3 regions of the Arthrobacter sp. CC3 genome follow, and region 3 is predicted to be linked to each of the others. Evidence: predicted binding sites of a transcription regulator. Region 3 holds the regulator's gene; each other region holds the start of a gene.
The links. Region 3 encodes LexA, which represses DNA repair genes until DNA is damaged. Its sites were predicted from a motif close to TCGAACANNTGTTCGA; they were not measured.
Positions count from the first base shown of each region.

Region 1 (10,360 bases), on a different contig from region 3:
GCTCGAAATCGGCGAGGTCCGCATCGGCAGGGTCACCCTGCCGGAGTGCCGCCACAGCCGGGACGGAAGAGGGCACGGCCTCGGCCGGAGCGCTCTGCGCTCGCCGCCCGTCACCGGCCGGTCCCGCCGGCGGGTGCGCGGCCCGCCGCGGCCGTCGCAGCATGGCCGCGATCCTGGCCCGAAGCTCGCGCGGACGGAAGGGCTTGGTCAGGAAGTCATCCGCCCCTGCTTCGAAGCCCATGATCGCGTCGGCTTCATCCACCCGGCCCGTCACAATGACAAGGTAGGCGTCGCTGAACGTGCGGATGCGGCGGGAGGCTTCGAGGCCGTCAAAGTCGGGAAGCCCGAGGTCCATGGTGACCACCACCGGGTTGTACCGGCGGACCGCCTCAACACCTTCGAGTCCGGAGGCTGTCGCGTGGACGGCGAACCCTGATTGCGACAGCACTTCCCGCAGGGAATTCCTGACGTCGTCGTCGTCCTCTACTACAACGGCAATGCCGCGTTCTTCCATCTATGCCCCCATAGTGTTCAGCCAGTCACCCCCATATTCGTCGGCAGGGAGCCCGCGGATGGGTATTTCCACTAACTGGACATATGGGGTTGATGATGAGCCTACACACGGCGGGACAGCACGTATTGCCGTCGAATCAAATCTTGCGCATCTCTTGAGTTCGCCTCCGGAATCTCCGGGAACTTGAGCCAAAATTGCGTCAAAGTCGCGTCATTCATGATTCCGCCGGTCCACCCTTGAGTCATACATCCAGGCGGGAACCCAGCACCCGTGAGAAGGAAGCGTCACAGGCTGCAAGGAAGCAGGAACGGCCATGAAAAAGGCTCAAGCTGCCAATGAGGTCGCCGCGATCCACGGCGTCATCACCGATCAGGCACCGGTGGATTTTCGCGCCCTGGGGCTCGCCGGCTGCATCGACCGGCTCGCCGCCCCGTTGCGGGAACAGGGAACCACGGTCCGGTGGGAGACACCGCACCACGGCGTCGAGATACCGTCCGGTACTGCCGGGCTGCCGTACCACGCCGCCCAGGAGGCCCTGAGCAATGCGCTCAAATTCGCCGGCGCCACCGAACTGACCGTCCGGCTCGCGGCCGTGCATCACGGCATCCGGCTGACGGTGGCTGACAACGGGGCAGGCTTCGACCGCAATGACCGCACGGGCAACCGCCCGCAGGGATTCGGACTGTTCCTGATGTCCATCGCAGTCCATGAGGCCGGCGGAACCGCAACAGTAGACAGTGCTCCCGGCGAGGGCACCTGCGTCACGGTCACGCTTCCGCTGGACTGACCACACGTTTTACGGGGGGATTACCATGCATATCAGCCCGGGCCGCTGTGCCCACGGATCCGGCAACCGTCTCCAGTATTATTTTGCCCATGACCAGGCCTGTGGTGAGGGCTCCCGTCGCGGGCGTTGCCCGCACGGCACTCGATACGGCATGGGACAGGATCTTCTTCCTGGTCGGTGGTGTCGCCGCCGCCTGGTTGACCTATCTTCTCCTTGAGCTCAGCTTCCAGTGGGGCTGGGGCCAGCTCTGGTTCACGTTTGTCTTCTGGGCCATGCTCGCCTACCTCGTCCTGCCCAGGCTCCACTCGATCCTGACCCGCGTCTATGTGCCCGACTACTTCATCGGGCGCGCCCGCACCAGCGACGGCCTGCTCGGCGATCCGGTGAACGTGGCCCTGCTCGGTTCCGAAGCCCAGCTCCACCACGTCATGCGTCGGGCCGGCTGGACCATAGCGGACGACGTAACCCTGGCCAGCAGTTGGAGGATCATCACCTCCACCCTCCTGCGCCGCAGCTACCTTGAGGCGCCGGTCAGTCCGCTGTTCCTCTTCGGCCGGCAGCAGGACTTCGCCTACCAGCAGGAAGTGGACGGAACCCCGGGCAAGCGCCACCACGTCCGCTTCTGGCGGTGCCCGCCCGGCTGGCTGCTTCCCGGCGGCGTGGCTGCGGACTGGCTGGCCGCGGGCACGTACGACCGAAGCGTCGGCTTCTCGCTGTTTACCCTCCAGATCACGCACAAGATCGACGAACACACGGACGATGAGCGGGACCACATTGTCGCGTCCATTTCCGCCGCCGAGCCCGCGGCCGACGTCCGGGTGATCCGGGATTTCTCCACCGGCTACCACACCCGCAACGGCGGAGGCGATGAAATTGCCACCGACGGCGACCTTCCCATCGTTGACCTGCGGGCAACGCCGGTGCCAGGCGTCGCCGTTCCGCGGCTCCCGAGCGACAGCCGGAACAGGCGCCCTGCGCCCACCATCATCGGAGCCGCCCTCGTGGCCGGCCGGGCACTCGCCGCGGCGGCACTGGCCCTGTCCGTGCTGCTCTTCCCCGCCGAGCACCTGAGCGAGGGCCAATCTCAGCTGGTGCTCTACGCCGGGGCGGCAGTGCTTGTCCTCTCTGCCCTCGCGGAACTGCTGCTGGCCGGGTTCGTGTTCCTGGGGCGGAACTGGGCCCGCACGCTCGCCATGGCCGTGAGCACCGCCGCGATCGGCCTGCAGGTCATTGACGTTGCTCACGGGGGCCCGGGCATCACGCTGCAGACCAACCTCCCCGGCCTCACCCTGGACATCCTGCTGATCCTCGCCCTGTCCAGCGAGCGGTCCCGCGTCTATGCCCGCCGCGACCGCAAGGAGCCGAAACGGATCGCCGCCCGGCCCGGCGGCCGCGCAGCGATCTGACCGCCAGGCCGTCAGAGCGTGGACGGGTCCGTGTTCGCGCCGCACAGGATCACGGCCACGCGTTCGCCTTCAGCCGGGACGTAGGCCCCGGAGGTCAGTGCGGCAAACGCCGCCGCCGCACCATGCTCCACCACCATCCGGTAGTCGGCCCACAGCCGCGAGCGCGCGGCGATAATCTCGTCGTCGGACACCAGCACGCACGCCACGCCGGTCCGCACCGCGACGTCAAAACCGATCCGGCCGATCCGGCGCGCTCCCAGCGAGTCCGCGGCAATCCCGGAAACCGCAACGTCCACCGGCTCACCTGCCGTCAGCGCGGCGTGCAGGGTGGGGGCGGTTGCGGGTTCCACTCCCACCACCCTGGCCAGGCCTTCGACGGCGGCTGCAATCCCGGCCATCAGGCCTCCGCCGCCCACGGCCACCAGTACGGTGTCCACTCCGCCCAGCTGTTCCAGCAGCTCCGAACCGACGGTGCCGGCACCGGCAGCGATTTCCGGCTGGTCGTAGGCGTGGCAGTATACGGCTCCGGTCTCGGCCGCGTAGGCGATGGCGGCGTCGTAGGCCACGGCATATTCGGCGCCGCGCTGGATCACCGTGGCGCCGGATTCCCGGAGTTTCTTCACCTTCATGGCGGGAGCGGTCTCCGGGACAAACACGGCGGCGGGCACTCCCGCCTGGGCTGCGGCGTAGGCGTTGGCCAGACCGGCGTTGCCGCCCGAAGCCACCACAATGCCGACGTCCTCCTTGAGTTCGCCACGCTCGCGGCAGGCCAGCACGCGGTTGAATGCGCCCCGGGCCTTGAAGGTGCCGGTGTGCTGCATGAACTCGCACTTCAGCCAGACCGTCCCGGGGAAGCTGTCCGGATCCGCTTCGATTACGGGTGTGCGGCGCACCAGCCCGGCAATCCTGGCGGCGGCTTGGTCGACGTCGGACCGGGTGATCACCGCACTCCCCCGGCTGCAGCCCCGGATGGTGCGGTGGTGGTCGGAGCCGTGGCGCGCCCGCCGTAGTCATGGCCGATCTGTTGTGCGGCGTCCTGCAGGAACGGGACCACGGTCTTTTCGATGGCTTCCGCCGGAGCCCGGTGGGTCTGCAGTGACACGTTGACCGCGGCAACGACCTCGTGGCCGCGCCAGACCGGGACGGCCACACCGCGCAGGCCTTCCTCCAGTTCCTGGGAGACCATGGACCACCCCCTGGTCCTGGCTTGTTCCACTTCGGCCTGGAGCTGTTCGAGCGTGCCGATCGAGCGCTCGGTGAACCGCTGCAGCTGGACGGAGTCGTAGTAGGTCTTCAGCTCGGTCTCGGACAACGCCCCCAGCAGCACGCGCCCCATGGACGTGGCCCAGGCCGGGAACCTGGTGCCCACGCTGATGGAGACGCTCAGGAGGCGGGGCGACGGAACGCACGCGACATACACCACGTCGGTGCCGTCGAGGATGCACAGGGACGTTGTCTCGTTCAGCTCCGCGGCCAGCGACTTCAAGTGCGGCTCGGCGATTCTGGGGAGCGCAAGGTTTGCCAGGAAGGACTGCCCGATGTCCAGCGAGCGGGGGGTCAGCTCGAAGTGGGACCCCTCGGCGCGAAGATAGCCAAGGTCGGTGAGCGTCATCAGGAACCTCCGGGCCGAGGCCCTGGTCATGTCCGATTTCGCGGCGACCTGGGACACCGTCAGGCGGGGTTCGTCCGGAGCGAAGGCACGCAGTACGTCGAAGGCCTTCTCCACCGACTTCACGAAGTATGCGGGTTGTTCCGCCATGGAATCGTTTGCCCTTCCTGAAGCTCACATCCGGCGCCCGCAGACGCATGGCCGCAGGCTTGTTTCGATCATATCCGGCCCCTAACCGCCGCACGACCGCGCAAACAGCAGGGTCCAACCCCCGGCCAGCTCCGTCATTTCCCCGGATCGGTCAGCCGTCCGCCCGGATATGCGTCAGTGTCCGGCCCAGGAGCTGTCCGGTCTCCGGCGCCAGGCCAAGAATGGGGATCATGGCCGCCGCCTGCGCCCGAAGGTGGTCCCACCCGTCGGCGCACGCCAGCCCCTGCGCCTTGGCGCTGGCGATGGTTGCGGTGGTGTGGCCCGCGTAGACGAAGTCATAGACAAAGGCATCCGGGGAGAGCCGTGCCTGCCCCCAGGCCGGTTCATCATCAGCGCCCTTGCCGAGGGGCGTCGCGTTAACGATCAGGGATGCGCCGGGCGCGTGGTCCCGGGATTCGGCCCAGGACACGGCGGTGGCTTTTATGCCCAGGCTGGTGGCAAGGTCCACCAGCTGCTGCGATGCCCCCGGGTCCTTGTCCGTCACTGTGACCCGGTCAGCCAGCCCCGCGAGCGCCACCAGCGTTGCCCGTGCGGCGCCGCCGGCCCCGAGCATCAGGGCGTGCCGCTGGTGCCGGCCACCCAGGAGTTCGACGACGGCGGTGATGTCAGTATTGTGCGCATTCAGCCTCCGGCCGTCCCGGACCAGGAGGTTGGAGGCTCCGCTGAGCCGGACCGGTTCGGTGACGGAGTCAGCAGTTCCGGCGGCCCACTGCTTGTGGGGCATCGTCACATTGGCGGCCACGACGTCGGCCTCCAGCATCGCGGCACGGACGCCGGACATGTCCTGTCCGGCAGGCACGTCCCATGCCTCGTACGTCCAGCTGCTCCCGAGCTCCTCGAAGACCGGGCCCCACAGCCCGGGCGACATGGCGCTTGAAGCAGCCGAGCCGATAAGGAACAAACGGTGTGCGGGCGTTCGGTTCTCCATAGTGACCCTCTCATGTGAAAGACGCAGTCGGGTTGCCCGGTCAGGAAAGTGTTGTGAGGCACCTCACTCTGCGGTACTCTATTCCATAATCGCATACCGCACAGCTGTTCGGAATGCGCACAAATAAGAAATTCAAACAGTCTTTCAACGCGGAGGGACCAGCATCATGACCAACACAGCCACAGGCGCCGGCATCGGAGCCGAGCAGCGCCAGCTCAAGAGGGCCAAGAAGGCAGCCCTGGCCGCGTTCCTCGGCGGCGCCCTTGAGTACTACGACTTCTTCATCTACGCCACTGCGGCGTCGCTGGTCTTTTCCAAGATCTTCTTCCCGTCGGGCGACCCCACGGTCGCCCTGATCGCCTCGTTCGCCACCTTCGGCGTGGCGTATGTGGCACGGCCTTTCGGCGCAGTGGTCTTCGGGCACCTGGGTGACAAGATCGGCCGCAAGAACACCCTGGTGCTGACGCTGGTCCTGATGGGTTCGGCCACGTTCCTCATCGGCGTGCTGCCCGATTTCAACACCGCCGGCTACTGGGCTCCCGCCCTGCTGGTTCTCCTGCGCCTCATGCAGGGCCTCTCTGCCGGGGCCGAAACCGCGGGCGCCTCGGCACTGTCCACCGAGGAAGCCCCCGAAGGACGCCGCGGCTTCTTCGCCAGCTTCGCCATGAGCGGCATCTCCGCCGGCATTGTCCTGGCCTCGCTGGCGTTCCTCCCCGTGGCGGCCATGAGCGAAGCGGACCGCCTGGCCTGGGGCTGGCGCATCCCGTTCTGGCTCTCGCTGGTGGTGCTGATCGTTGCGTACCTTGTCCGCCGCTCACTGGAGGAACCAGAGGTCTTCGAGGAAAAGCACGATCACGGCGAACTGGTGAAACTGCCCTTCGCCAAGATGTTCAAGACCCACCCGGCACAGTTCTTCCAGGTGGCCCTGATGTCCTTTGAAACCGTCACGAACACGTTTATGCAGTCCTTCGGCCTGGCCTACGCCGTTTCCGTGGGCGTGCCGGCCTCCACCATGCTCTGGGTCAGCATCACGGGCAACATCATCGCCGTCGTATCCCAGCCGTTCATGGCCTGGCTCTCCGACAGGTACGGCCGCCGCCCGATCTTCATCACCGGCGTCCTGGGTTCAGGCGTGATGATCTTCGTCTACTTCTCCGTGATTTCCACGGGCAACATCCCCATGATCTTCCTGACCAGCACCCTGATCACCGCAGGCACCTACGCCATGTCCAACGCCATCTACCCGGCCTGGTTCTCGGAACTGTTCAACGTCAAGGTCCGCTATTCCGGCATGGCCATCGGCCTGCAGGTTGGCATCCTGTGCGCCGGCTTCACCCCGCTGCTCGGCACCGCCCTCGTCGGCGCAGACAAGGCGAACTGGGCCCCCGCCGCCTGGATCGTGGCCGCCTCCTCGCTCCTGGCCGTGGCCGGTGCCTACTGGGCCCGCGAGACCAGCAGGACCCCGCTGCGCGAACTGGGCAACTCGGTCCGCTAGCGGCCCGCCAACGGCCCGCCAACGGCGCCTTACCGGCGCCGGAGGCGGGCCAGCAGCGTCGCGGCGAGCAGCGCCGTCGTAAGTTCCAGGGCAAGGACGGCGAGCAGTCCGCCGGCGGACGAGCCAGCATCAGCCGGCACCCCGGAGACTCCGTGGCCGTGGGCGTGTGACCCGGCGCCGGACGCTGTCCCCAGCAACAGGTAAGCGTGCAGCGCCGTCATGGCCAGCGCGCACGCCATGACCTGGCGCAGTGACCCAACCCGGCCCTCGCGCCAGATGTGCACGGCGCACGGCAGGCAGACCCCCACCATGGCCAGCATCAGCAGGTTCAGCCACAGGCCGTGCTGGTTTCCCATCACGAGCCAGAGGTGCACCAGGCTGGACGCGGCCGTCGCCGCGGCCACGATGCGCACGTGTGCACCGGGGCGGGGGTGGAGGATGGGGCCGGCGGTCCGGCCCCATCCCCGGAGGGCGGTCATGGCTCCTGCCTAGCCGTGGCAGTGTCCGCCGGCGGCGGGCCCGGCGTTCGGGTTGGCCGGGACGTCCAGCACGGGGCTGCGGTCAAAGAACCCTTCCGGACGCAGCTTGAAGCCGACCGTGTCCACCGGCATGATGGGCCAGTCCTCGATCCGGGGGAAGTGGGTCAGGCCGAAAGTGTGCCACACCACGATGTCCTGGCCGTCAATCTCGCGGTCCTGGGCGACGTAGGCCGGAAGGCCCGCTCCCCCGGAGTGCTGGTTCACGAAATCGCCGGTGGGGTACCGCTCGTCCTCCGCGAACCGGGTGACCCACAGGTCCTTGGTGGCGAACGCCGCCCGGCGGGCAATGGAGGACTCCGGATCGGCCAGGAGCGTGGGCTGGCCCTGGGCATGCAGTTTGTAGCCGACCGGTTCGCCCAGGCGGTTGCGGGACTCCGGGTTGGAGATGATCCATGTCCGGCCGCTGCGGGCGTCGGCTTCCCGGACGGCTTCGGACTCCCGGCCCAGGACGGTCCGTTTCCGGGAGAAGGCGTTGCCGCGTTCGTTGCCTTCGCCCATGGGCTGGCGGACCACGTCTTCCTCCTCCACCCGGTTGGTGAAGCCGTCGATCGCCATGTCCAGGCGGGCGCTGAAGAGGTGCTGGTGGAACGGCGCGCCGAGCCCGGGGGCCAGCTGGGAGATGTTGGCCGAGCCGCCTTCGGGGAACGCGCTGGTGAAGACGACGCCGGTGGCCTTGGCCTCGAATTCGATGGTGCCGTCGAGGTACAGGTACCAGTAGAAGCCGTAGTCGTAGTTGCCGATGGTGGTGAAGAAGGAGATGACCAGGCGGCGGTTGCGCCGGGTGTAGTTGATGCCCGTCCAGAGGTCGGAGTGCTTGGCCAGGATGCCCCAGTCCTCCTCATGCATGCAGATGCCGTTGCGGATTTCGCGCGGATTGCCGAACGCGTCGCTAATCACCGGGCTGAGGTAGGTGATCTCCCCGAGGCAGTCGCAGCCCAGTTCGAGCGAGTTGGCGTATTGGCCCACCAGGTATTCGCCGGTGTCGAAGTAGTTCTGCCAGGACCGGATGGGCGACGGGTCGCCGTAGGGAACCACCATCTCGGCGATGGACGCGCGGTTGATGATGGGCCGCAGGCGGTCGCCGTCCTGGAAGGCCAGGTTGTGCAGCACCACACCCTCGCGGACATCGAAGCCGACGTCCACGCTCCACTTTTCCCACTCCACGTGGTTGCCGCCGGTGACCGTGAAGCTGGGACCCTCGGGCTGGGTGATGTGGAGCGGCTTCTGGGTGGTGCGGAGCGGGCCGGTGAGCTCGGGATCGGTGTAGTTGCCGTGCTCGGCGGGAACCGGGACGACGCCGGTATCCAGGACCTGCGTGACTTTCTTGCTGACCACGTCGACGTACGCCACGAGTCCGTCCACGGGATGCGCCCAGGCGCTGTCTTCGGGGAAATCCTGCACGAAGGCCAGGCCACGGAGGATGCGGCGGCCTTTCTCCTCCGGGTACTCGAAGACTCCGGCCGACAGCGGGGCAACGCGGACTTTGCTGACGTCCAGGTTTCGGTCCGCCAGGGCCTTCAGCCACCGCTCATCGGAGGCCAGGAGTTCCTCGACCACCTCGAACTCCTCTTCCAGCACCGGCAGTTCGCCCGCGACGGCGGTGTCCAGTTCGACGGCGGACGTCACCTCGCCGCGGGTGGCGGAGACCGTCACATCGAGGGGACGGCCCCCGGACACGTCGTGGATGAACACCCGGAAGCGCCGGTCCTCCGAACCGGGGGTTTCCGGCGGTGCCGGGCGCCGCGCCGGGTCCAGCAGCCCGAGGTAGGCGATCCGCTTCTCCGGGCCGAGGAGTCCGCCGGCACGCAGGATGCCCTGGACTTCGGTGATCTCCCCGCCCGTTGCCAGGCGGTACGGGGCGGCTGTGTCAGTTGGTGCAAGTGTCATGAGCGCTGCCTTTGTCCGGGACCGTGTTGGGGTCGGGATGTTTATTTTCTATAGTTGTAGAGAATAAACGGTCCGTAAGATGGATCACAAGGGTTCGATACAAAAAAGTTCCGGGGGATCACCAGAGTGCCAAAGATTGTTGACCATGATGAACGGCGCCTGGAACTGGTGGATGCGACCTGGCGGATCATTGCCAGGCTGGGCATCGAAGGCGCCACGATGCGGGAAATCGCCCTCGAGGCCGGCTTTGCCAACGGCGCACTGAAGCCCTACTTCCCCACCAAGGACACGCTGCTGACGTTTGCGTTCCGGCACGTCTTCAACAGGACCAACGAGCGCATCCGGGAGGTCACGGCGGGCAAGGCCGGGATTGAAGCACTCCGGGCTTTTTGCGTGGAGGTGCTGCCGCTGGACGCCGAGCGGATCAATGAAGCGCGGATTGTGGTCCCGTTCTGGCAGAAGGCCATCAATGACCCGGAAAAAGCCGCCATCCATCGCGAGTCCATGGACCAGTGGCACGCCGCGATCCTCGGGCACCTGGCGGAGGCGAGGACGCAAGGGGACGTGGGTGCCGCCGTCGACGATTCGGCCGTTGCCGGCCACCTCCTGAACATGCTGCTGGGCGCGCAGATAGCAGCCGCCCTCGCCCCGGACAACGAGGCGGACCTGGGCCTGGGCGACCAGCTGGAAGCATTCCTGACCCTCCTTCGGGCGGGTTCATAATTCTTTTTTCGACGATGGGCGAAAAAAGATGACAACGCCCGCCGTGGCCGCTAACCTGAAATGACTGTGTCGCAGGACACAGCCTGGGGGACCCACTTTCAGATGGCTATCCGGCGTCAGGAACATCCATGTCTGCAACCACAGCCCGCCCGGCGGGCCAGGAAGTCACCTCCAGCGTGGCCACCTCATTCGACCACTGGCGGCACCTTGTGGCGGAGTCTTTCGTGCCGCTGGCCGCCGACACGGATCAGCCGGACACCTT
Region 1 is NZ_JARCCY010000018.1:898-11,257, reverse strand. It holds gene PV761_RS12380 (response regulator transcription factor) at 1-514, opposite strand, end outside; gene PV761_RS12375 (ATP-binding protein) at 828-1,301, shown strand; gene PV761_RS12370 (LssY C-terminal domain-containing protein) at 1,391-2,707, shown strand; gene PV761_RS12365 (threonine/serine dehydratase) at 2,719-3,651, opposite strand; gene PV761_RS12360 (IclR family transcriptional regulator C-terminal domain-containing protein) at 3,648-4,466, opposite strand; gene PV761_RS12355 (shikimate dehydrogenase) at 4,618-5,454, opposite strand; gene PV761_RS12350 (MFS transporter) at 5,621-6,949, shown strand; gene PV761_RS12345 (hypothetical protein) at 6,979-7,428, opposite strand; gene PV761_RS12340 (primary-amine oxidase) at 7,438-9,375, opposite strand; gene PV761_RS12335 (TetR/AcrR family transcriptional regulator) at 9,502-10,098, shown strand; gene PV761_RS12330 (helix-turn-helix domain-containing protein) at 10,227-10,360, shown strand, end outside.
Region 1: the regulator LexA is predicted to act here: its motif matches at 5,551-5,566, upstream of PV761_RS12355 (shikimate dehydrogenase).

Region 2 (10,360 bases), on a different contig from region 3:
AAGGCGGCGGATCTGCGAAAAACCAGCTCAAGGACCTCAGGTTCATCACCGAAACTGCAGGGTATGAAGGACTCAAACTCCCGTTAGCGGCCTGCCTCGAAAGCGCATTCGAAAACATGATCGCAGCCGGCCACGGGGACCTGGACCACTCAGGGATCTACCGGACCCTGCGGACCTAAACGGCCAACCTAAGGACCAGGCCGCTGACGTGGATAGGGCCTCTTCATCACGGTGCAATCCACGCACTGACAGACTGTAAGGAAGCACGAACATCTAAGAGATGTAGGGCCTCAGCGGAATCGTTCCCCCGAGATGAACGTCAACGTCCGTGGGCGTGGATGGTGGGGGCCGTCCAGCTGGCGAGTATCCGCATGGCGTCGGCGGTCGGGGATCCGGGCTCGACGGTGTAGACGAGCATGACAAGGCCAGGGTCGGTGGACAGTTCGAATGATTCGTAGCCGAATTCGAGATCGCCGACGGCGCAGTGCGTGAGCATCTTGGCCCCGGACCGGTACCGGAAGACGTCGTGGGAGGCCCAGAGCGCGCGGAACTCCTCGCTTTGGGTTGAGAGGGTGCCGATGATGTGGATGAGCTCTTTGTCGTAGGGGTCCCGGGCCGTCGCGGCGTGGAGGAGTGCGACGACGTTGTGTTTGGCTGTGTCGAAGTCGCGGTGGAATCGTGGCGCCCGTGCGTCCAGGAAGAGGTAGTGAGCGTAGTTGAAGCGGTCCCGTGATCCGTCCTCGGGCAGCGAGTACAGTGCGCGGCCGATCCGGTTGGAGGCGAGGCGGTCCAGGCGTGCGTTCTGCACGAAAGCCGGGGCTTCGATGGAGTCGAGGACGCGTTGGATGCCTGGCCTGACGGTGGTGCGGTTGGAGAGTTTGCGCCGCGGGGACCGGCGTTGGGTGAGCCTGGCGAGGTCCAGGAGGTGGTCGCGTTCGTCTTCGTCGAGCTGCAGTGCCCGGGCGATGGCTTCCATGACTTCGCGGGATGCGCCGGAGATCTTGCCGCGCTCGAGCCGGGCGTAGTAGTCCACGCTGACACCGGCGAGGTGCGCTACCTCTTCGCGTCGCAGGCCGGGGACGCGGCGGCTGCCGCTGTATAGCGGGACACCTGCCTGCTCCGGGGTGAGTTTGGCGCGGCGGGAGGTGAGAAAGCTGCTGATCTCAGACCGGGAATCCATATCTCCAAGGGTAGGCCCGGATCCTTGATGCCGGGCAGGACCTGCCGAACCAGGACCTGCCGGGCCCTCCCGGCGCCTGTTGTCAGTCATTGCGCGGGAGGCGGGTCGCAACGATTGCCATGGCGAGCGCCAGGCTGGCAGCGATCAGCAGGCTGGTGGAGAAGCCCTGCAGGAATGTTGTTGAGCGGGCCAGCAGGGATCCGAACACCGCGACGGCCAGGGCTCCGCCAATCTGGCGGCTGGTGTTGAAGATGCCGCTGACGGTGCCGGCGCGCTTCGCGTCGAAGCTGTTGAGCAGCACGGCGGTGATGGTCGGGATGACCAGCGGGCCGGCGAGGCCGACCAGGATCATCACGGCGGCGAGGACCCAGACCGGTATCGCGGCCGGGAGGAAGGCGATGGTTGCGAGTCCTGCGGCCATGACTGTCATTCCGCTGGCGATGAGCGTGCGGGCGCCGAAGTGCTCGGAGAGCCTGGCGATGAACGGTGTCAGAACCGCACCTCCGAGCATCATCGGAACGAAGACCGCTCCTGTCTCGACGGGTGAGAGGCCGCGCTCCTGTTGTGCATAGAGGCTCATGACGAAGGGCAGGCCGAAGTATCCGACCATGTACGAAAAACCGACGCCGATCGAGACGGCCATCGTGCGGTCGCGAAGGAGCGGGAGCGGAACCATCGGGTGCTGACCGCGGCGCTCCGCGGCGATGAAGCCTGCCCCGGCCACGACAGCAACAGCGAAGGCGATGAGCGTCTGCGGGGCCGCAATCCCGACCGCGCCAGCCTCGATGGCACCGTAGGTCAAGGCGCCCATGGCAGTGACAGCGGTGAGCTGGCCGGCCCAGTCGATCGGAACGGATCGGTGCGCCGACCGCGGAACCCGGCGAAGCGCGATCAGCGCCACGGCTCCGACCGGAAGGTTGACCAGGAAGATCAGCCGCCAGTCTACGAGAGAGAGCATCCCGCCGAGCACGGGCCCGGAGATCGACGCAAGCGCACCACCCATCGCCCACATGCCGACGGCGCGTGCGCGCTTCGCCGGGTCGGGGAACGCCTCACCGATCAGCGCCATGGATGCGGGCAGCATCACCGCGGCTGCCATTCCCTGCAGAATCCGGGCCAATATAAGCACAGCGACTGTGGGCGCCAGCCCGCACGCGAGCGACGTGATGACAAAGGCCGCCATGCCGAAGGCATAGGCGCGCCGCGCCCCGATCCGGTCAGAGAACGCTCCGGCAGATAGGAGGCAGGACGCAAACAGCAGCGTGTAACCGTCAACGATCCATTGCAGCCCGGTGAGGGTGGCGCCGAGGTCGAGGCTGATTTCGCGGAGGGCAACGTTGACTACAACGGCGTCGAGGGTGATCACGAAGAAGCCGGTTACGGCGGCGAAGAGTGCGGCCCGCGAATGGCGTAGTCCCGGCGCAGCAGCGACCGTGGTTGTGGAGTTCACAGAAGATTCCTTCTCAAGGGGCGGCGTGGGTAGCTGAGGTTCGTCAGTACCAGGCTGGTCCCTGGTTGACGTACGGGGCCTCCAACGTCTGGACTTCCTCATCGCTGAGTTCCAGGGACAGGGCGTCGACCGCTTCCTGGAGGTGGTGCGGCTTGGTCGCGCCGACGATGGGCGCCGAGACGATCGGGTTGCGCAGCACCCATGCCAGGGCGATTTGTGCCATGCTCACGCCACGGGCGCCGGCCAGGCTCTGTACTGCGTTGATGACGGGCTCGTCGTGTTCGCTGTCGAATGACTGGACCACCTTGTCAGTGATGGAGCGGGTGCTCTGTTCGCCCACTGGCCGTGCGAGGCGGCCTTTGCCGTTGGGTGAGTACGGCACCAGGCCGACGCCCATGTCTGCGCACATGGCCATGAGTTCGCGTTCGTCCTGGCGGCGGAGCAGGTTGTACTGGTTCTGCATGGACACGAACCTGGTCCAGCCGCCAAGGTCGGCCGCGTGTTGGAGCTTTGCGAACTGCCACGCGTACATCGAGGAGGCGCCGATGTATCGGACTTTGCCGGCCTTGATGACGTCGTGGAGGACCTCCATGGTTTCCTCGACCGGGGTGCCGTCGTCGAAACGGTGGATCTGGTACAGGTCGATATAGTCCGTGCCGAGGCGGGTGAGCGAGGCATCGAGCTGTTCAAGGATGGCTTTGCGGGACAGGCCCTCACCACCTGGCCCGTCGTGCATTTTGCCGCGCACTTTGGTGGCCAGAACGATGTCTTCGCGCCGCGAATACTCAGTGATTGCCCGCCCGACGAATTCCTCGGAGGTGCCGGCCTGGTACACGTTGGCAGTGTCCCAGAACGTGATACCCAGTTCGGCGGCCTGACGGAAGAACGGCCCTGCGGTGTCTTCGGTCAGCGCCCAGGAATGTGCGTTCGGTGCGGTGGGGTCCCCGTAGCTCATGCAGCCAAGCGCAAGCCGGCTGATTTTCAGGCCTGTGTTACCCAGTCGGTTGTATTCCATCGCAGGGGTTCCTTCTCTAGGGGTCTTCAAGGTGTGTCAGTTGCGGGGGGAGATGAGTACGGTCGCGGAGCGTGGACCGGTGCGCAACATCGGTGGCAGGTAGGGGTTGTTGGTGCCGTATTTCGCGCGGTACGCGGTGTCCACCTCACCGAGGACGTCATCGGCGGCGGGTGTGAAACGGACTTTGTGATCGGTGCCTGCGATCCGGATCCGGCCGGCCTTCTGCCTCATTGCCGAGCGGTACCAGCGGGAATTCTGCCCGTTGTAAGCGCGTACGTAGAGCTGTCCTGCAACGACAACGGACCAAATCCAGGTGGGCGTGCCGTAGGTGATGCCGTCCTCACGGAACGGTGAGATGTGCAGGTCATCGGCCGCAGCCATCGATGAAAGTTCAATGTCGTTCCAGGCGGTCATGGGTGGTTCTCCGTCTGTCGTTTGTTCCGGGCGCACCGAGGACTTGGTGAAGGGCGTTTTCCGGGGTTCGTCTGTTCCACGTTACGAGAGTCCAAAGGGGCGAAACAGGACCTGTCAGACCATGTCTCAGCAGGTCCTTCCGCACGGCATGCAGGTACGGCATTGTCGATAGGGCGGAGCGTTTCTGGCTCCCGACTCAACCCTTGTGAAGGAAACCACCGAACGAATGACAACGTCTATCACCTCGACAGCGCCAACACGCCAACGGTTGCCCATCATCGTGCCACTGCTCGCGCTTGGCACGTTCCTGATGATCACCACCGAATACCTCGTTGCAGGGCTCCTCCAGGAGCTGGCCGACGACCTTCAGGTGGGCCTGGCCCAGGTTGGTCTCCTGATCACGGCCTTCGCGATCGGCATGATCATCGGATCGCCGGTCATGGCCTTGGCCACCCTTCGCCTACCGCGGCGCGCCACGCTCGTCCTCGCCCTTCTTGTTTTCGCGGCCGGGCACATCATCGCAGCATTCAGCAGCGACTTCGCGATTGTTCTCATGGCCCGCGTGGTCACCGCGTTGGCAGCCGGTGCGTTCTGGTCCGTCGCCGCCGCTGTTGCCACCCACGCGGCCGGGCCGGCCAATAGCTCACGCGCCCTCGGCGTCATGATGAGCGGGGTAGGTCTGGCGACCGTCGCCGGCGTCCCGCTCGGTGCCTTTGCCGGCCAACTCCTTGGCTGGCGCGGAACCTTCTGGGCACTGGCAGTCCTCGCCGTCCTGGCGGCACCGGTCATCGCACGCTTCACTCCCGCAGATGCCGGCCGCGGCGCTCCGTCCATTCGCGCCGAGCTTCGCGCGATCACGAGCCGCCGCATGGCCCTCCTCGTCATCGCCACCGTTCTTGCCACCGGCGGCTACATGACAGTCTTCAGCTACCTCTCCCCGCTCGCGACCGGCCGCGCCGGGATACCGCCCTGGGCTGTCCCCCTGCTGTTCGTGGTGTTCGGACTCGGCGCCATCATCGGCACCAACCTCGCCGGACGCTTCGCCGATAAGCGTCCGGTCACGACGTTCATCACCGCCACAGCGGGAACGGTCGTCCTGATGGCGTTGCTCGTGCCGCTATCCACGAATGCAGTGGCAACCTTCTTACTCATGTTCCTGCTCGGCAGCGCAGGCATGGGAATTCCGCCCGTCGGCACCGGCCTTGCCGTCCGCTTCGCCCCTGCAGCGCCCACAGTCGCAGCCGCCATTGCGGTGTCTGCATTCAACGGCGGAACCGCGATCGGCACCTGGCTCGGCGCAGCGGCCCTGGAATCGACGCTGGGTGTCATCGGACCACTGACCGTCGCGATCACTATGGCTGCAGTCGGCCTCCTTACGCTTCTGGCCATTGCTGCAACGCGAATGACCCAGCCCTCAGAACTTGACGGTTGAGCAGCCCTGCCTGCACGTCGTCGAGTAGCACCGGAGTGACATTGATGGCGTAGGCCAAAGCCGTCAGCGATCCGTGGCGGTTGCCGCGAGGCTGGAAACAGACCGAAAAGGCGCTTTTCCGTCAGTAGATCTTCGGCCCAGGTTATCCATGCGACAAGACTTGAAGGTTTGCAAGGAGCCGGAGTGGCGGTTTCACCAACCAGCTACAGTATCAGTCCACGAGGTTGCCGAGTTCGCGGAGCGGAGTCTTGCTGGTTTCGCGGGCCCACACGGCCCCTGCCACGGCGAGCAATGAGGATGCCGCGACAATCCATGCGGCGGGTCCCCAGTTGGCTTTGTCCGCGCCGACGAGGGCGGTACCCAACAGCGGGGTGAAGCCGGCGCAGAGGATGCCGATCTGCAGGCCGATAGCCATGCCGGAGTAGCGGACCTTGACGTTGAACAGTTCCGAGAACCACGCGGGGTACACAGAGTTGGAGGCCGCGTAGGTGCCCGCCGTGATCAGAGTGCTTGCCAGGAAGATCATAGGAATGTTGCCTGTGGAGATGACCGAGAAGTACACGAAGATCATCAGGCCCGAACCAAGGACGCCGGTGATGAAGACGGTGCGTCGGCCGAACTTGTCCGAGAGGCGGGCGAAGAGCGGCTGGCTGACGATGGCGATCACGTTGCCGAGGATGCTGACCCACAGCATGGTGGCCGCGTTGACTCCGACGGAGACAGCGTACGCCAGACCGAACGACTGCATAAAGGTGTTGGTCACAACCTGGAAGGACATCAGAGCTACCTGGAAGAACTGAGCCGGGTGGGTCCTGAACATCTGGGCGAAGGGTAGTTTCACCGTCTCGCCTTTGTCGTGCTTCTCCTCGAAGACCTCAGGTTCCTCCAGTGATCGGCGTACCAGGAAGGCGGCCACGAGAACCAGGATCGAGAGCCAGAACGGGATGCGCCAGCCCCAGGCGAGCCGGTCCGCCTCGTTCATGGCGGCCACGGGCAGGAAGGCCAGCGAGGCCAACACGATGCCGAACGAAATGCCGCTCATCGCAAAGCTGGCAAAGAATCCGCGGCGTCCTGCGGGCGCTTCTTCCATGGTCAGCGCCGACGCGCCGGCCGTTTCGGCTCCCGCGGAGAGGCCCTGCATGAGACGCAGGAGCACCAGCATGGCAGGGGCGAAGTAGCCGGCGGTGTTGAAATCCGGGAGGACACCGATGAGGAAGGTGGCCGCGCCCATCAGGACCAGTGTCAGGACGAGTGTTGTCTTGCGGCCCATTTTGTCGCCGAGGTGGCCAAATAGGACCGCACCGAAGGGCCGTGCCACGTAGGCGACGCCGAAAGTGGCGAAGGACGCCAGGAGGGCCACTGTCGGGTCCCCTGAGGGAAAGAAGATTTTGGAGAAGATCAGTGATGCCGCGGTGGCATAGATGAAGAAGTCGTAGTATTCCAGGGCGCCTCCCAGGAACGCGGCAAGGGCAGCCTTTTTGGCCCTCTTGAGCCGGCGCTCCTCGTCGACGACGAGCGGGCTCTTTACGAGATTGGTCATGGTGCTGGTCCTTCCGCACTGAAAGACGGTGGGGGTGTTTGAATAAATGATTTGTGCGGATACCGAACAGCTGTGCGATATGCGACTATGTAAGAGCATAGCGCAGCGTGAACTGGCTCACAAGCGCTGATTGCCCCAACCGGTCTTCAGGAAAGGCGGAATCATGGACGAAAACGTAGACGGCACCAGACTGTTCCTCATAGGGTCCGAAGCCTCAGGGGCTATGTCCCCCGGGTTGTGGAACCCGGTGCTGGAACAGCTCGGCACTCAGTGGCGGTATGAGGCGTGGGACGTACCAGCAGCTTTTCCGATGGCAGGTGTCCGTGCCCGGCTTCTGGAATCGGACGTTGTGGCCGCTAATGTCACGATGCCGCACAAGCAGTGGGCCGCCGGGACTGCGGATATCACATCGGAGCAGGTCCGCCTGAGCGGCGCCTCGAACCTGCTCATCCACATCGGCGGCAGGTTGACGGCGCATAACACTGACATCACCGCCGTCGGCGAACTGGTCGGTCGGCGCCACCAGCGGCATGTCGTGATGCTCGGTGCCGGCGGCGCCGCCAGGGCGGCACTGGTCGCGCTGCAGAACCAGGCCGAGCGAGTTACCATCTCCGACCGGGACCCGGCGGCGGCCAGTCAACTCCTGGCTTTGGCCAGGGCCTTGGGTCTTTCTGCCGAATCCGCAACGTGGACCGATGCCCAGCACCAGGCCTTGCAGGCATCCCTCATCGTGAACGCAACGCCGGTGGGAAAGAAGCCCGACGACGGGCCAGTCTGGGGCCGAGGGCGGCTAGCCGATGACGCATTCATATACGACTATGTCTACGCAGGACACGTCACCGCCAGCATCAGGGCTGCGAGGGAGCAGGGCCTGGCGTGCGCGGATGGCTGGGACCATCTGCGAGCCCAGGCGGCCGCGATGATCCCGCTCCTAAGCCTGACACCGGGGGCGGACGCGCTACTGAAAACCAGGCTCAAGCTCCTACAGAGCCAGAGCCAGAGTTGAGCTTGCGGGCTGTACGGCGAAAACGTCGACCTCAGCGCTTAGCTTGATCGTAGGCGGCATAACGCGTTGGACATGCGTGCCGCTTGACCCCCTTTGGCCCCGTCCCTCAACTGCAAAGCCAGAGATGCAGAGGCCCGACGGAGAGGACCCATTTGCCCCGGCGGCATCCAGACAAGGCTCGATGGGTTCATCTGGCGAGGTTTTGCCCACTGAATCTCGCTAGCAGGCCTTTTGTGTAGGCGTCGCATTTCTGACTGCCTGTGAGACGTGCTGAGAGTGTTCAGCTGGAAGAACTCTCGGCGGAAGAGCAGAGTGGGAACTGCTGTTGCATCAAGAGGCTGGCAAAGGACTGTCGCAACGTCGAACTGCTAGAGCTTTCCGGCGAAAGCGAACGAAAGCCCGACGTCTCGCTTAACAGCAAAATCATCGAAACGCTCCGGGAGTTGGGCCCCGGCTTCTTCTTCGTCGGCAAGCAGGATCACTTCGAAGTCGATGCCGACGACCACGGCATCTTTTGCCTGCGGCTCTGCAATCTCCGCGGGCCGCTTTTCACCCAGGGTCACCGCAGCAGGGGACCCGGGAATCACGGTTGGGTTTACTTGTAGAAGCGGGCCAGGAATTCGGCCACGACGGCGGGGCGTTCCTGGCCTTCGATCTCGATGGTGTTGGACACCTTGATCTGGGCGCCCCCCTTGACTTCGGTGACCTCGGCGATGGTGGCCTGCATGCGGATCCGCGAGCCCACCTTCACCGGTGAGGTGAAGCGGACCTTGTCCAGGCCGTAGTTCACCTTGGTGGTGACGCCGTCGACGTCGAACAGCTCGCCCCAGAACGGGATGATGAGCGAGAGCGTGAGGAAGCCGTGGGCGATCGGGGCGCCGAACGGGCCGTCCTTGGCGCGTTGGCTCGATGCTGCTGCCGCGGTAGACGAATTCGGCGTTGATCTGGCTGGACTGGGTCGCGTTCAGCGGCAGTGTCAGTCCGTCCTTGGGATTGCCGTCGTACGGGGAGACGGTTGTGTCTCCGACGAGGAGTCCGTCGCGGATGGTCATTCCGCGTTCGGCCAGTGCGCAGGTCAGGGCTGCGATGGTTGCTGCGTACGGTTGGGGCTGACCGGGTTTCTGGGTTTCGGAGGTGTAGACGGCGAAGAGCACGCTGGCGGCGCTGGTGTCGTGGGCGAGGTAGTCGGCGACTGTGCGTGCGTAGCTGAGTCCGCCCTCGCGGTGGGGGAGGTCGACTCTGAGGGTGGCGCCGATGCGGTTGGCGTCCAGGGTGATGCAGACGAGGCTTTCCTGCGGCCAGAAGCCGAGGGTGTGTCCGACGAAACTGAGGACGTCGGCTGGGGTTTTGATGGTGAGCGGTTCCATGGTCCTTCTCCTTCAGCGGCTGGCGGGCACCGGGTGTGTCTGTCAGATTTGTGCGTCGTTCTGATACATGGAGTCACCGCTGGGTTGGAGGGTCCGGAGGGCAACTTGGGGAACCGGGAACGGTCCAAAGTTCCGCGAGGAAATAAGCGACGCAGGAGCGCCTAGCGAAACTTTGGATGGTGACCGGCGCGTAGCGCCCTGGTTGCATGGAGGACCCGCCCAGCGATGATGGGGAGCAGAATGACAAACAGCGAAGTTGCTTCTGGTGGTTCATAGGCGCGGGGGAGTGGGGCGGCATGACGCCTCCGTCCAGTTAGCGGAACCCAGAAGGTGGGATGCAAAATTGCCATCTCCAGCGCGGGCTGCAACTTTGAGGCCGACGTTGCGTTGTTCCACGATCCGTTCGAGCGCTTCAATTCGGGACCTCGCCGATGATCACCTTTTTCAGGCCGCTTTGCCGCGTGGCCCTCAGAACAGGTCCAGCGGTGCCAACACTTTGACGTGCATCATTTCACCCTAAGCGTTGATTTAATAAAATATAAAAGCTATGGTCGTCTCATACCCGGGAAGTGCCCGGTGTCACACGGAGGCCCTAATGGACGACTCAACGACGAGCACATCTATCCCGCCAAGCGCGCTGGCAATAGATCCCGATTTGTCTGTCTCGACTCCGCGGCAGCAGCGGAGAGTTCTGCTGTCGAGCCTGGTCGGGGCTTTGATCGAGTGGTACGACTTTTACCTGTTTGGAATCGCGTCCGCGATGGTGTTTAACGTCCTGTTCTTCCCGCAGTTCGATCCGCTGGTGGGTACGCTGCTGGCCTTCATCACCCTTGCTGTTGGGTTCTTCGCACGGCCCCTTGGTGGAGCCATTTGGGGCCATTACGGCGACAAGGTTGGACGCAAGCAAATGCTTGTTTTGTCCATCCTGGCTATGGGTGTCTGCACCACGGCCATGG
Region 2 is NZ_JARCCY010000007.1:169,514-179,873, forward strand. It holds gene PV761_RS06230 (NAD(P)-dependent oxidoreductase) at 1-179, shown strand, start outside; gene PV761_RS06235 (helix-turn-helix transcriptional regulator) at 320-1,180, opposite strand; gene PV761_RS06240 (MFS transporter) at 1,263-2,630, opposite strand; gene PV761_RS06245 (aldo/keto reductase) at 2,674-3,645, opposite strand; gene PV761_RS06250 (DUF2255 family protein) at 3,682-4,059, opposite strand; gene PV761_RS06255 (MFS transporter) at 4,286-5,491, shown strand; gene PV761_RS06260 (MFS transporter) at 5,703-7,031, opposite strand; gene PV761_RS06265 (shikimate dehydrogenase) at 7,195-8,037, shown strand; gene PV761_RS06270 (hypothetical protein) at 8,406-8,600, opposite strand; partial or broken gene PV761_RS06275 (MaoC family dehydratase) at 8,633-8,941, opposite strand; gene PV761_RS06280 (MFS transporter) at 10,000-10,360, shown strand, end outside.
Region 2: the regulator LexA is predicted to act here: its motif matches at 7,094-7,109, upstream of PV761_RS06265 (shikimate dehydrogenase).

Region 3 (10,360 bases):
ACACAGCTCTTCAAGGCACCGCATGTCGATCCGAAGCCGGCGAACGGCACCAACGTCGAGTTTGTCGTCCCGTCCGAGCCGCTGGTCCACGACGGCGTCGGCACAGTCACCATGCGCGTCCACGAACGCGGCGTGGGGGAGACCCAGTCCTGCGGCACCGGCGCCTGCGCAGCAGCCGTCGCCATCCGGCACTGGGCCGGGCAGGGCGCGCCGGATGCCTGGAACGTGAACGTGCCCGGCGGCGTCGTCGGCGTTAAATTCTTTGCAGGCCCGGAAGGCCACGAACATGTGGAACTCAGTGGTCCCGCAGTGATCGTGGCTAGCGGGACGCTTTCCTGACCCGGATGATCCTGAAGGACTTCGAGGTGCTCTCGCGGGTGACGGTGAAGCTGCTGTCCAGTTCAGCGGCCAGCCAGCGCTGAAGCGAGTCGGAACCAAGGTTCTTCTGGACCACCAGCCAGGCGGATCCGCCTGCAGCCAGCCGGGGCAGCCACAGCAGCAGCAGGGAGTGAAGCTCGTCCTTGCCGATCCGGATCGGCGGATTGGACCAGATCGTGTCGAACAGGAGGCCGGGATCAACGGCGTCGGGCAGGCTGGCCGTGACGTTGTCCAGTCCCAGCAGGCCGGCGTTCTCGTTGGTCAGGGCGACGCAGCGCTCGTTGACGTCCACGGCGTAGACGTGCGCGTGGGGTGCCCGCAGGGCCATAGTCAGCGCGATGGGACCCCAGCCGCAGCCGATGTCCAGCAGGTTGCCCTGGGGTGACGGGGACGGCACGTCGGCCAGTAGTACGGCAGTTCCCTTGTCGATGCCGTCGGGGCTGAAGATGCCGCTGGACGTCTGCAGCCTGCGGGTTTCACCGGCAAGTTCCACGGTTAGCGGTTTGCGGGTGAACGGCCCGGCAGGCTGGGCGCTGAAATAGTGTGCAGACTCCATAACTCGCCAGATTAGTTGCCCGGCGCGCCGATGGGAAACGAGGACTGGAACGGGGCACGGAAACCCGTCTGCTAATGTTTAATCCATGTTCTTGATCTTTGAGTAGCCGGCACGGGCACCGCCCGTCCCGCAGCGACGCAGGTATTCACCTTCCGCTCAGTGCGCCGTCACGCCGTGATTGTCCGGCAGAACGTCCCGCCCGTACTACTTGGAGTCCAGCAATGCTGATCGTCTGACCATGCGCCCATCCGAAAACGCGCACCCACCGCAACGCCGCCTGCCCCGCACGTCGTCGCCCCGCATACCGTCCGTACCGCCGCCCGCTGCGCCGCAGCCGCCGGCACTCCAGGAGCCCGAATGACCAATAGTCGTCAGCCCAGCGCGAATACCGCCCCGCAGACAAACAATCAGCATTATTCTGAAGGTGTCGAATCTTCAAAGGAGAACATGACCAACCAGCCCAACACCGGATCAGATGCAGCCTCCCAGGACATGAGTCCTGAGGAAATCCAGGCCGTCATCGACCGGATTCTGTCCAAGGATGTCCCGGCCCGTGCCGCCCACTCCGCCCCGGAAAGTTCGCGCGGAGTTTTGGGATCGGCCCAGGCGATTTCCCGCCAGGACAGCGAACACAGCATCTTCGACGGGGACCAGCAGGATCTTGAGGAACGCCGGGCCCTGCGCCGCACGGCCGGCCTTTCCACCGAACTCGAAGACGTCACCGAAGTTGAATACCGGCAGCTGCGCCTCGAACGCGTGGTGCTGGCCGGCCTGTGGACAGAAGGCACCCTCGCCGACGCCGAAAATTCCCTCCGCGAGCTTGCCGCCCTGGCGGAAACTGCCGGCTCGGAGGTTCTGGACGGCATTGTCCAGCGCCGTGCCAAGCCCGATCCCGGCACGTTCCTCGGCTCCGGCAAGGCCCAGGAGCTCAAGGACATTGTGATGTCCACCGGTGCGGACACCGTGGTGGTGGATGCCGAGCTGGCACCGTCACAGCGGCGTGGACTCGAGGACATTGTGAAGGTCAAGGTCATCGACCGCACGGCCCTGATCCTGGACATTTTCGCCCAGCACGCCAAGAGCCGTGAAGGCAAGGCCCAGGTGGAGCTGGCGCAGCTTGAATACCTGCTCCCGCGCCTGCGCGGCTGGGGCGAATCCATGTCCCGCCAGGCCGGCGGCCAGGTGGGCGGCGCAGGCGCCGGCATGGGTTCCCGCGGTCCCGGTGAAACCAAAATCGAACTGGACCGGCGCCGGATCCGCACCAGGATGGCCAAGCTGCGGCGTGAAATCGCCGCGATGAAGCCGGCGCGGGAGACCAAGCGGGCCAACCGCCGTCGTAATTCCGTGCCGTCCGTAGCCATCGCAGGGTACACAAACGCCGGAAAGTCCTCGCTCCTGAACCGGCTGACCGACGCCGGCGTCCTGGTGGAGAACGCCCTGTTCGCCACGCTGGATCCCACCGTCCGCAAGGCGGAAACAGCGGACGGCCTGGGCTACACCCTGGCCGATACCGTGGGCTTCGTGCGGTCCCTTCCCACCCAGCTGGTGGAGGCCTTCCGTTCCACCCTGGAGGAAGTGGCGGATTCGGACCTCATCCTGCACGTGGTGGACGTCTCGCATCCCGATCCGGAGGGCCAGATCGCGGCGGTCCGGGCAGTGTTCAGCGAAGTGGACGCCCGCAAAGTGCCCGAGATCATCGTGCTGAACAAGGCCGACGCCGCGGACCCGTTCGTGGTGGAACGCCTGAAGCAGCGCGAACCCCGCCACGTGGTGGTGTCCGCGCGCACCGGGCAGGGCATCGCTGAGCTCCTGAAGGCGATCAGCGAATCCATTCCGCGGCCCAGCGTCAAGATGGAACTGCTGATCCCGTACAACCGCGGTGACCTGATCAGCAAGCTCCACGAAACGGACGCCGAAATCCTTCGACTGGACCATGAAGAGCAGGGCACCCGCGCCCTGGTCATGGTGCGCGAAGGGCTCGCCGCTGAACTGGAATCCTTCATCAGCAATGTCTGATCCCGGGGCCGGAGAAACCAGCGGCTCCGCCGGCGAGCAGTTCGTCATCGAACTGCTCGACCGGGCGGTGTCCGGCATGGGCGGACAGAGCCGCGACGGCCAGCACGAGATGGCCCGGCAGGTGGCACGCGCTATCGACAGCGGCGACCACCTGCTGGTCCAGGCCGGAACCGGCACCGGAAAGTCACTCGCGTACCTGATTCCGCTGATCGCCCATTCACAGGTCAGCGACAAACCCACCCTGGTGTCCACCGCCACCCTGGCCCTGCAGACCCAGATCGTGGGCAGGGACCTTCCGCGGCTGCTGGAAACCATCACCCCAGCCCTGGAGCGCCCCGTCAAGGTAGCCCTCGTCAAGGGCAGGGCCAATTACGTCTGCCGGCACAAGCTCGACGGCGGGTTCCCCTCCGAAGAGCCGTCGGAGGGTCAGCTCTTCTCACTGGGGGAGGACACCAGCGTCCCGCACTTCGCCGCCTCCCTGGGCGGTCCGGCCTCGCAGCTGGGCAAGGAAGTAGTCAGGCTCCGCGAATGGGCGGAGAAGACCGCCACGGGGGACCGGGACGAACTGATGCCCGGTGTGACGGACCGTGCCTGGCGGCAGGTGTCCGTTACGTCGATGGAATGCCTGGGAGCGCAGAAATGTCCCATGGCTGCCGAGTGCTTCAGCGAACTTGCCCGGCATGACGCAGCCGAGGCCGACGTTGTGGTCACCAACCATGCCATGCTGGCCGTCAGCGCCTTCGAGGGCCTGGCCGTGCTGCCGGAGTACGACGTCGTGGTGGTGGACGAGGCGCACGAGCTCCAGGACCGGGTGACGGGGGCAGTCTCCGGCCAGTTGTCCGTGGCCATGGTCCACGCCGCCGCCTCCGGCGCCCGCAAGAACACCGGGATCACGGTGGATGCGCTCAACAACGCTGCCGCCAACCTTGAACTGGCCATCGCCGGAGTCCCCAGCGGCCTGCTGCCCAACGGCCTCAATGATGAACAACTCGACTGCGTGGACCAGTTGCGGGAAGCCTGCCGCGCCGCCCTGTCCGACTCCAAGGGGGACAGCGCCAACACGGCCGACGGCGGACGCCAGCTCGCCCGGTCGCGCCTGATGGTCATCCTTGAGCTCTGCGAACGCCTGATTGCCGCGAGGGAAAACCGCGAAGTGGTCTGGTTTTCGCGAAACAGCACCTTTGACCCGCAGCAGGGCTACTCCCAGCCGGACGATGCGGCGCCGGCCCTGATCAACATTGCACCGCTGAGTGTGGCTGGAAAGCTCCGTGACGGGCTCTTTGCGGGCCATACGGTGATCCTGACCTCGGCCACCCTGGCCATAGGATCGGCCTTCGAACCCGCCGCCGGCGGGCTCGGGCTCGTGGGACAGGGCGCACCCAGCTGGACCGGAGTGGACGTCGGGTCCCCCTTTGACTATCCCAAGCAGGGAATCCTCTACGTGGCCAGCCATCTGCCGAAGCCCGGCCGGGGGACATCCCCTGAAGCGCTGGATGAGCTGGAGAAACTGATCCGGGCCTCGGGCGGCGGGGCACTGTGCCTCTTTTCGTCGCGGCGGGCCGCCGAAGAAGCGGCAGAAGCCATGCGCCCGCGGCTGGATGTCAGCATCCTGTGCCAGGGCGAATCGACCATGACCGCACTCGTGCGGCAGTTCGCCGACGAACCGGACACCTGCCTTTTCGGCACCATGTCCCTGTGGCAGGGTGTTGACGTCCCCGGCGGGTCATGCCGGCTGGTGGTCATCGACCGGATTCCGTTCCCGCGGCCGGATGACCCGCTCATGACGGCACGCTCCCGGGCCGTGGCCCAGGCGGGCGGCAACGGCTTCATGTCGGTATCGGCCACCCACGCCGCGATCCGGCTGGCCCAGGGAGCCGGCCGGCTGATCCGCTCCACGGGCGACAAAGGTGTTGTGGCCGTCCTGGACTCCAGGCTGTCCACGGAGCGTTACGGGGGCTTCCTGCGGGCTGCCCTGCCACCGTTCTGGCCCACCACTGATCCGGCCATCGCGGTTGCGGCGCTGAGCCGGCTTGCACAGGCTCCGGCAGAGGCCGCTTCCGCCTGACGGAGTGCGCTGCTACAGCGAGCGAAGGACCGAAACGACCTTGCCCATGATGGTGGCGTGATCGCCCAGGATGGGTTCGTACTGCGTGTTCTGGGGCAGCAGCCAGGTGTGGCCGTCCCGCTGGCGGAACGTCTTGACCGTGGCCTCATCATCGAGGAGGGCGGCAACAATGTCGCCGTTGGCGGCGTCGCTCTGCCGGCGCACCACAACCCAGTCGCCGTCGCAGATCGCCGCGTCGATCATGGAATCGCCGGACACCTTCAGCATAAAAAGCTCCCCGTGGCCCACCAGTTGCCGTGGCAGCGGCATCAGGTCCTCGACGACCTGGTCAGCCAGGATCGGGCCGCCGGCAGCGATCCGCCCGACCAGGGGGACCATGGCCGTATCCGTTGCCGTGGCCAGTTCGGAAACAGACAGGCCGCCGACGGTACGCAGCCGGGCAGGCTTCTCCACGCCGGTGATTTTGGCCGTACCCTCGTCCAGGGTCAACGGCATCAGGACTTCCATGGCACGCGGCCGCTTGGGGTCGCGGCGGAGGTAGCCCAGCTTCTCAAGCTGCGAGAGCTGGTGGGTGACGCTGGAGAGGCTGGCCAGCCCCACGGTGTCGCCGATTTCACGCATTGACGGCGGGTAGCCGTTGTCGTTGACGGAGCGCTGGATCGTTTCCAGAATTTTCTTCTGACGTACTGTGAGGCCCTTCGGCTTCGCTGATGACTGCTGGCTCCGCTGCGTAGCCCTGCCGCCGGTGGCTTGTGCTGCCATGTTCGCCAACGCCTTTCCGTTCTCCCCGGCCTCCATCGCTGCAGGTGCCGGGAACTTCCGGCCTGAAATGTCAGACCCTGCTGATCAACTGCAGAAGTGGTTGTTCTGTAGCTCAAACGTAGGCCAGCCCCACAGGTTTTTCAAACATTTGTTCTAGTGAGTCTCGACAATGTTCGTTAATAAGTGCTAGAACAGAACCAGTAAAGTTCGAATATGTGTTCTAGTCGCAAAGCTCCTTCGGTTCTATGTTCGAACCGGAATGGGCGGTCGCCGGCTTCAGGAACACAGCGGGCAGCACAGTCAGGTCCAGGAGGGCTAAGTTCATGTCAGTTACAAGCGCTATTCACGGTTCGCGTCATGATGGTTCGGCCAAGCAGGGTTTGGGACACCACGGCCCGGAATCTCCCATGCTGGGCTTCAACTGGGAGGAACGCCCGGTCGTTAAGGCTGCGAAGACCAGGTCCTCGCAGCCGCCCCTCCGGCTGACCCGCCGCGGGCGCATTGTCCTGGTCGGGATTCCACTGATCCTGCTGTCCGTGCTCCTGATCTCGCTGGCCGGCTTCCTGAACTCGCCGGCGAAGGCCGCGGATTCCGCATCCGAGCTTTCCCTGACTCCCACTGTGTCGGTGACGGTTCAGCCGGGGCAGTCCCTCTGGGAGATCGCCGGGTCCGTGGCGCCCGAACGTGACCCGCGGGACGTCGTGGCCGACGTCGTCCAGCTGAACAACCTCGACGGCGGCAGGGTCATGCCGGGGCAGCAGTTCTTTGTCCCTTCAAACTAGGGCGCCGGGACTCAATCCAGCCCGTCACGACCTGCTTGAGACCGGGAGATGGCGTCACAGTTTCGGCGGCCCGGCCACCCTCACTTAAACTGTTGAAGTGACTGACCAGCTAGAGCGACTGAACCGACTTCCCCTCCGGACCAACCTTCGGGGCCTGAGCCCGTACGGTGCGCCGCAGCTGGATGTTCCCATCCTGCTCAACGTCAACGAAAACACCCATGGCGTTCCGGCCGATGTGCTCGCCGCCATCTCCGAGGCCGTGACCGCTGCCGCGGCGGGACTGAACCGCTACCCGGACCGGGAGTTCACCGAACTGCGTGAGCGCCTGGCGGAGTACCTGGGCCACGGACTGGGCGCTGAGAACATCTGGGCCGCCAACGGGTCCAATGAAGTGCTGCAGCAGATCCTGCAGGCCTTTGGCGGGCCGGGACGTACCGCCCTCGGATTCCCGCCCACGTATTCCATGTACCCCCTGCTGGCCAGCGGCACCGACACGGGCTACATCGTCGGCCAGCGTGCGGACGATTACGGCCTCAGCGCTGAGTCGGCTGCCCGTCAGGTCCGGGAGCTCCAGCCCAACATCGTTTTCCTATGTTCACCGAACAACCCCACCGGCACAGGCCTGGGGCTGGACGTGGTGGAAGCCGTTTATGCCGCGGGCGAGGCCAGCCAGACGGTCGTAATCGTCGATGAGGCCTACCACGAGTTTGCGCACGACGGTACGCCCAGCGCCCTCACCCTCCTGCCGGGCCGTGAGCGCCTGATCGTGTCACGCACCATGAGCAAGGCCTTTGCCTTGGCCGGTGCAAGGCTCGGCTACATGGCGGCCGCCCCCGAGGTTACGGACGCACTGCGGCTCGTTCGGCTGCCGTACCACCTGTCCGCCATCACGCAGGCGACCGGCCTGGCAGCCCTGACACACCGCGAAGCCCTCATGGCCGACGTCGAGGACATCAAGCGGCAGCGCGACCGGATCGTCACGGAGCTGACCCGGATGGGACTCAAGCCTGCCGCTTCCGACTCGAACTACGTCTTCTTCGGCGGGCTCGAGGATCCCCACCGCGTCTGGCAGGGACTGCTGGACGCCGGCGTCCTGATCCGGGATGTCGGAATCCCCGGCCACCTGCGCGTCACGGCAGGCACTGAGACGGAAACCACAGCCTTCCTCGAAGCCCTGGAACTGATCCTGGCCGGGCAGCCCAGCGTCCCGGCCTAAACTTGAGTCAGACCCCGGTTTCCCAGGGAGCCGGTTCCGCAGACTTGCACACAGACGGTATTTCTCCTTACATCCAAAGGACACAACACATGAGCACCACCGGATCCATTGCTGCCGAGGCCCGGACCGCCCGCATGGAGCGTTCCACGAGCGAATCATCCGTGCTCGTCGAGATCAACCTTGATGGCACGGGCATCTCGGACATCAGCACCTCGGTTCCGTTCTACGACCACATGCTGACCGCACTGTGCAAGCACTCGCTCATCGACATGACCGTCAAGGCGACCGGTGACATCCACATCGACGTCCACCACACGGTGGAGGACGTCGCCATCACGTTTGGCGAAGTGCTTCGCACCGCGCTGGGCAACAAGGCCGGGATCCGCCGTTTCGGCGAAGCCACCGTACCCCTGGACGAAGCCCTGGCCCATGCCGTCGTCGATGTCTCGGGGCGGCCCTACCTGGTGCACGGCGGTGAGCCCGCCGGGCAGGAATACCACCTGATCGGCGGCCACTTCACCGGTTCGCTGACCCGTCACGTCTTCGAGGCGATCACCCTGCACGCCGGTATCTGCCTGCACATGAACGTCATCGCAGGCCGGGACCCCCACCACATCGTGGAAGCCCAGTTCAAGGCCTTCGCGCGTGCCCTGCGCGCCGCCGTGGAGCCGGACCCCCGCGTGGAGGGCATCCCCTCCACCAAGGGTGCGCTGTGACCGGGCCGATCCTCCAGGACGGGGCAATCCTGGATCCGGCCGGAAACGCCAAGCCGGCGTCACCCGAGGGCAAACCCACCGTCACAGTCCTGGACTACGGCTCCGGCAACGTCCGCTCGGCCGTCCGTGCGCTGGAGCGTGCGGGCGCCGAGGTCATCCTCAGCGCCAAGCCCGAGGACGTCCTGAATGCCGACGGACTGCTGGTCCCCGGCGTCGGAGCCTTCGAAACGGTCATGCGCGAGCTCAAGGCAGTGGACGCCATCCGGATGATCGGCCGGCGTGTCGCCGGCGGCCGTCCCGTCCTCGGCATCTGCGTGGGACTCCAGGTGCTGTTCGAGGCCGGCGTCGAGCACGGCACCGAAGCCGAGGGCATGGGGGAGTGGCCCGGAAAAGTGGAACTGCTTCCCGCCGAGGTTGTGCCCCACATGGGCTGGAATACCGTGAAGGTTCCGGAAGGATCCCGGCTCTTCGAGGGCGTGGAAAACGAGCGCTTCTACTTCGTCCACTCCTACGGTGTGCAGCACTGGGACTTCGACGTCATCCAGCCGCGCATGGCGGCACCGCTTGTCACCTGGTCCGAGCACGGCGCACCGTTCATCGCAGCCGTGGAGAACGGGCCGCTGTGCGCCACCCAGTTCCACCCCGAAAAGTCCGGCGACGCCGGAGCACGGTTGCTTCGAAACTGGGTCAACAGCCTGCGCCACGGCAAGGCGGCCGCCACGGAAGCCGCCGCCGCGAGCAGCGGACCGGCCGCCTAGATGTGGTCAATAGTCCTGATGGGCCTCGCCGGCCTGCTGGTTGGCGGGGCGCTGTCCTTCAGGCAGCAGCACAAGCCGCTCTGGACCCAGGTCGTTTTCTACGTTCTGGCCGGAATGTCGCTGCTGGCCGCATACCTTCTTACCCTGCCGGCCAACTAGCCGGGCCCGCACCCCTACCTGTTCACCACAGCTTCACTACAACCTGAGGACCTGAAGATGACCACCGAAACGCCGCTGCCCGTCCTGGAACTGCTGCCCGCCGTCGACGTCGTGAACGGCCAGGCGGTCCGCCTGGTCCAGGGCGAGGCCGGCAGCGAGACGAGCTACGGCACGCCGCTGGAAGCTGCGCTCAACTGGCAGGAACAGGGCGCCGAGTGGGTGCACCTGGTGGACCTGGATGCAGCCTTTGGCCGCGGATCCAATGCCGAACTGCTCCGCGAAGTGGTGGGGCGGCTGGACATCAACGTTGAACTGTCCGGCGGCCTGCGCGACGACGAATCACTCGAAAAAGCCCTGGACCTCGGCGTCGCCCGGGTGAACCTGGGCACGGCGGCCCTGGAAAACCCGGAGTGGACTGCACGGGCCATCGACCGCTTCGGTGACAAGATCGCCGTCGGCCTCGACGTGCGCGGAACAACACTGGCGGGCCGCGGCTGGACCAAGGAAGGCGGCGACCTGTGGGACGTGCTGGCACGCCTCGAGGAAGCCGGCTGCGCCCGCTACGTGGTCACGGACGTCACCAAGGACGGCACCCTGCAGGGCCCCAACGTTGAGCTGCTCCGCCAGATGGTGGAGAAGACCGGCAAGCCGGTGGTGGCCTCCGGCGGCATCTCGAGCCTGGAAGACCTCAAAGTGCTGCGCTCCCTCGTCCCGCTGGGCGTTGAAGGTGCCATCGTGGGCAAGGCCCTGTACGCCGGTGCCTTCACGCTGCCGGAAGCGCTTGACGTAGCAGGCCGCCGCTAGGCCGGCAACCACCATGGATCAGCGACCTCCAGCGGAACAGCGCCCCCCGGCCCCCCGGCAGTTGCCCGGCCACATCGCCGCTGCGCTTGCCGGCTCAGGCGGGGCCACGGATTCCGCCGGCCAGCCCTGGGCCGGCCGAAGCCTGGCC
Region 3 is NZ_JARCCY010000024.1:16,561-26,920, forward strand. It holds gene dapF (diaminopimelate epimerase) at 1-339, shown strand, start outside; gene PV761_RS14940 (methyltransferase) at 320-934, opposite strand; gene hflX (GTPase HflX) at 1,382-2,950, shown strand; gene PV761_RS14950 (ATP-dependent DNA helicase) at 2,943-5,015, shown strand; gene lexA (transcriptional repressor LexA) at 5,028-5,777, opposite strand; gene PV761_RS14960 (LysM peptidoglycan-binding domain-containing protein) at 6,185-6,559, shown strand; gene PV761_RS14965 (histidinol-phosphate transaminase) at 6,657-7,775, shown strand; gene hisB (imidazoleglycerol-phosphate dehydratase HisB) at 7,865-8,491, shown strand; gene hisH (imidazole glycerol phosphate synthase subunit HisH) at 8,488-9,249, shown strand; gene PV761_RS14980 (hypothetical protein) at 9,250-9,408, shown strand; gene priA (bifunctional 1-(5-phosphoribosyl)-5-((5-phosphoribosylamino)methylideneamino)imidazole-4-carboxamide isomerase/phosphoribosylanthranilate isomerase PriA) at 9,466-10,212, shown strand; gene PV761_RS14990 (SseB family protein) at 10,226-10,360, shown strand, end outside.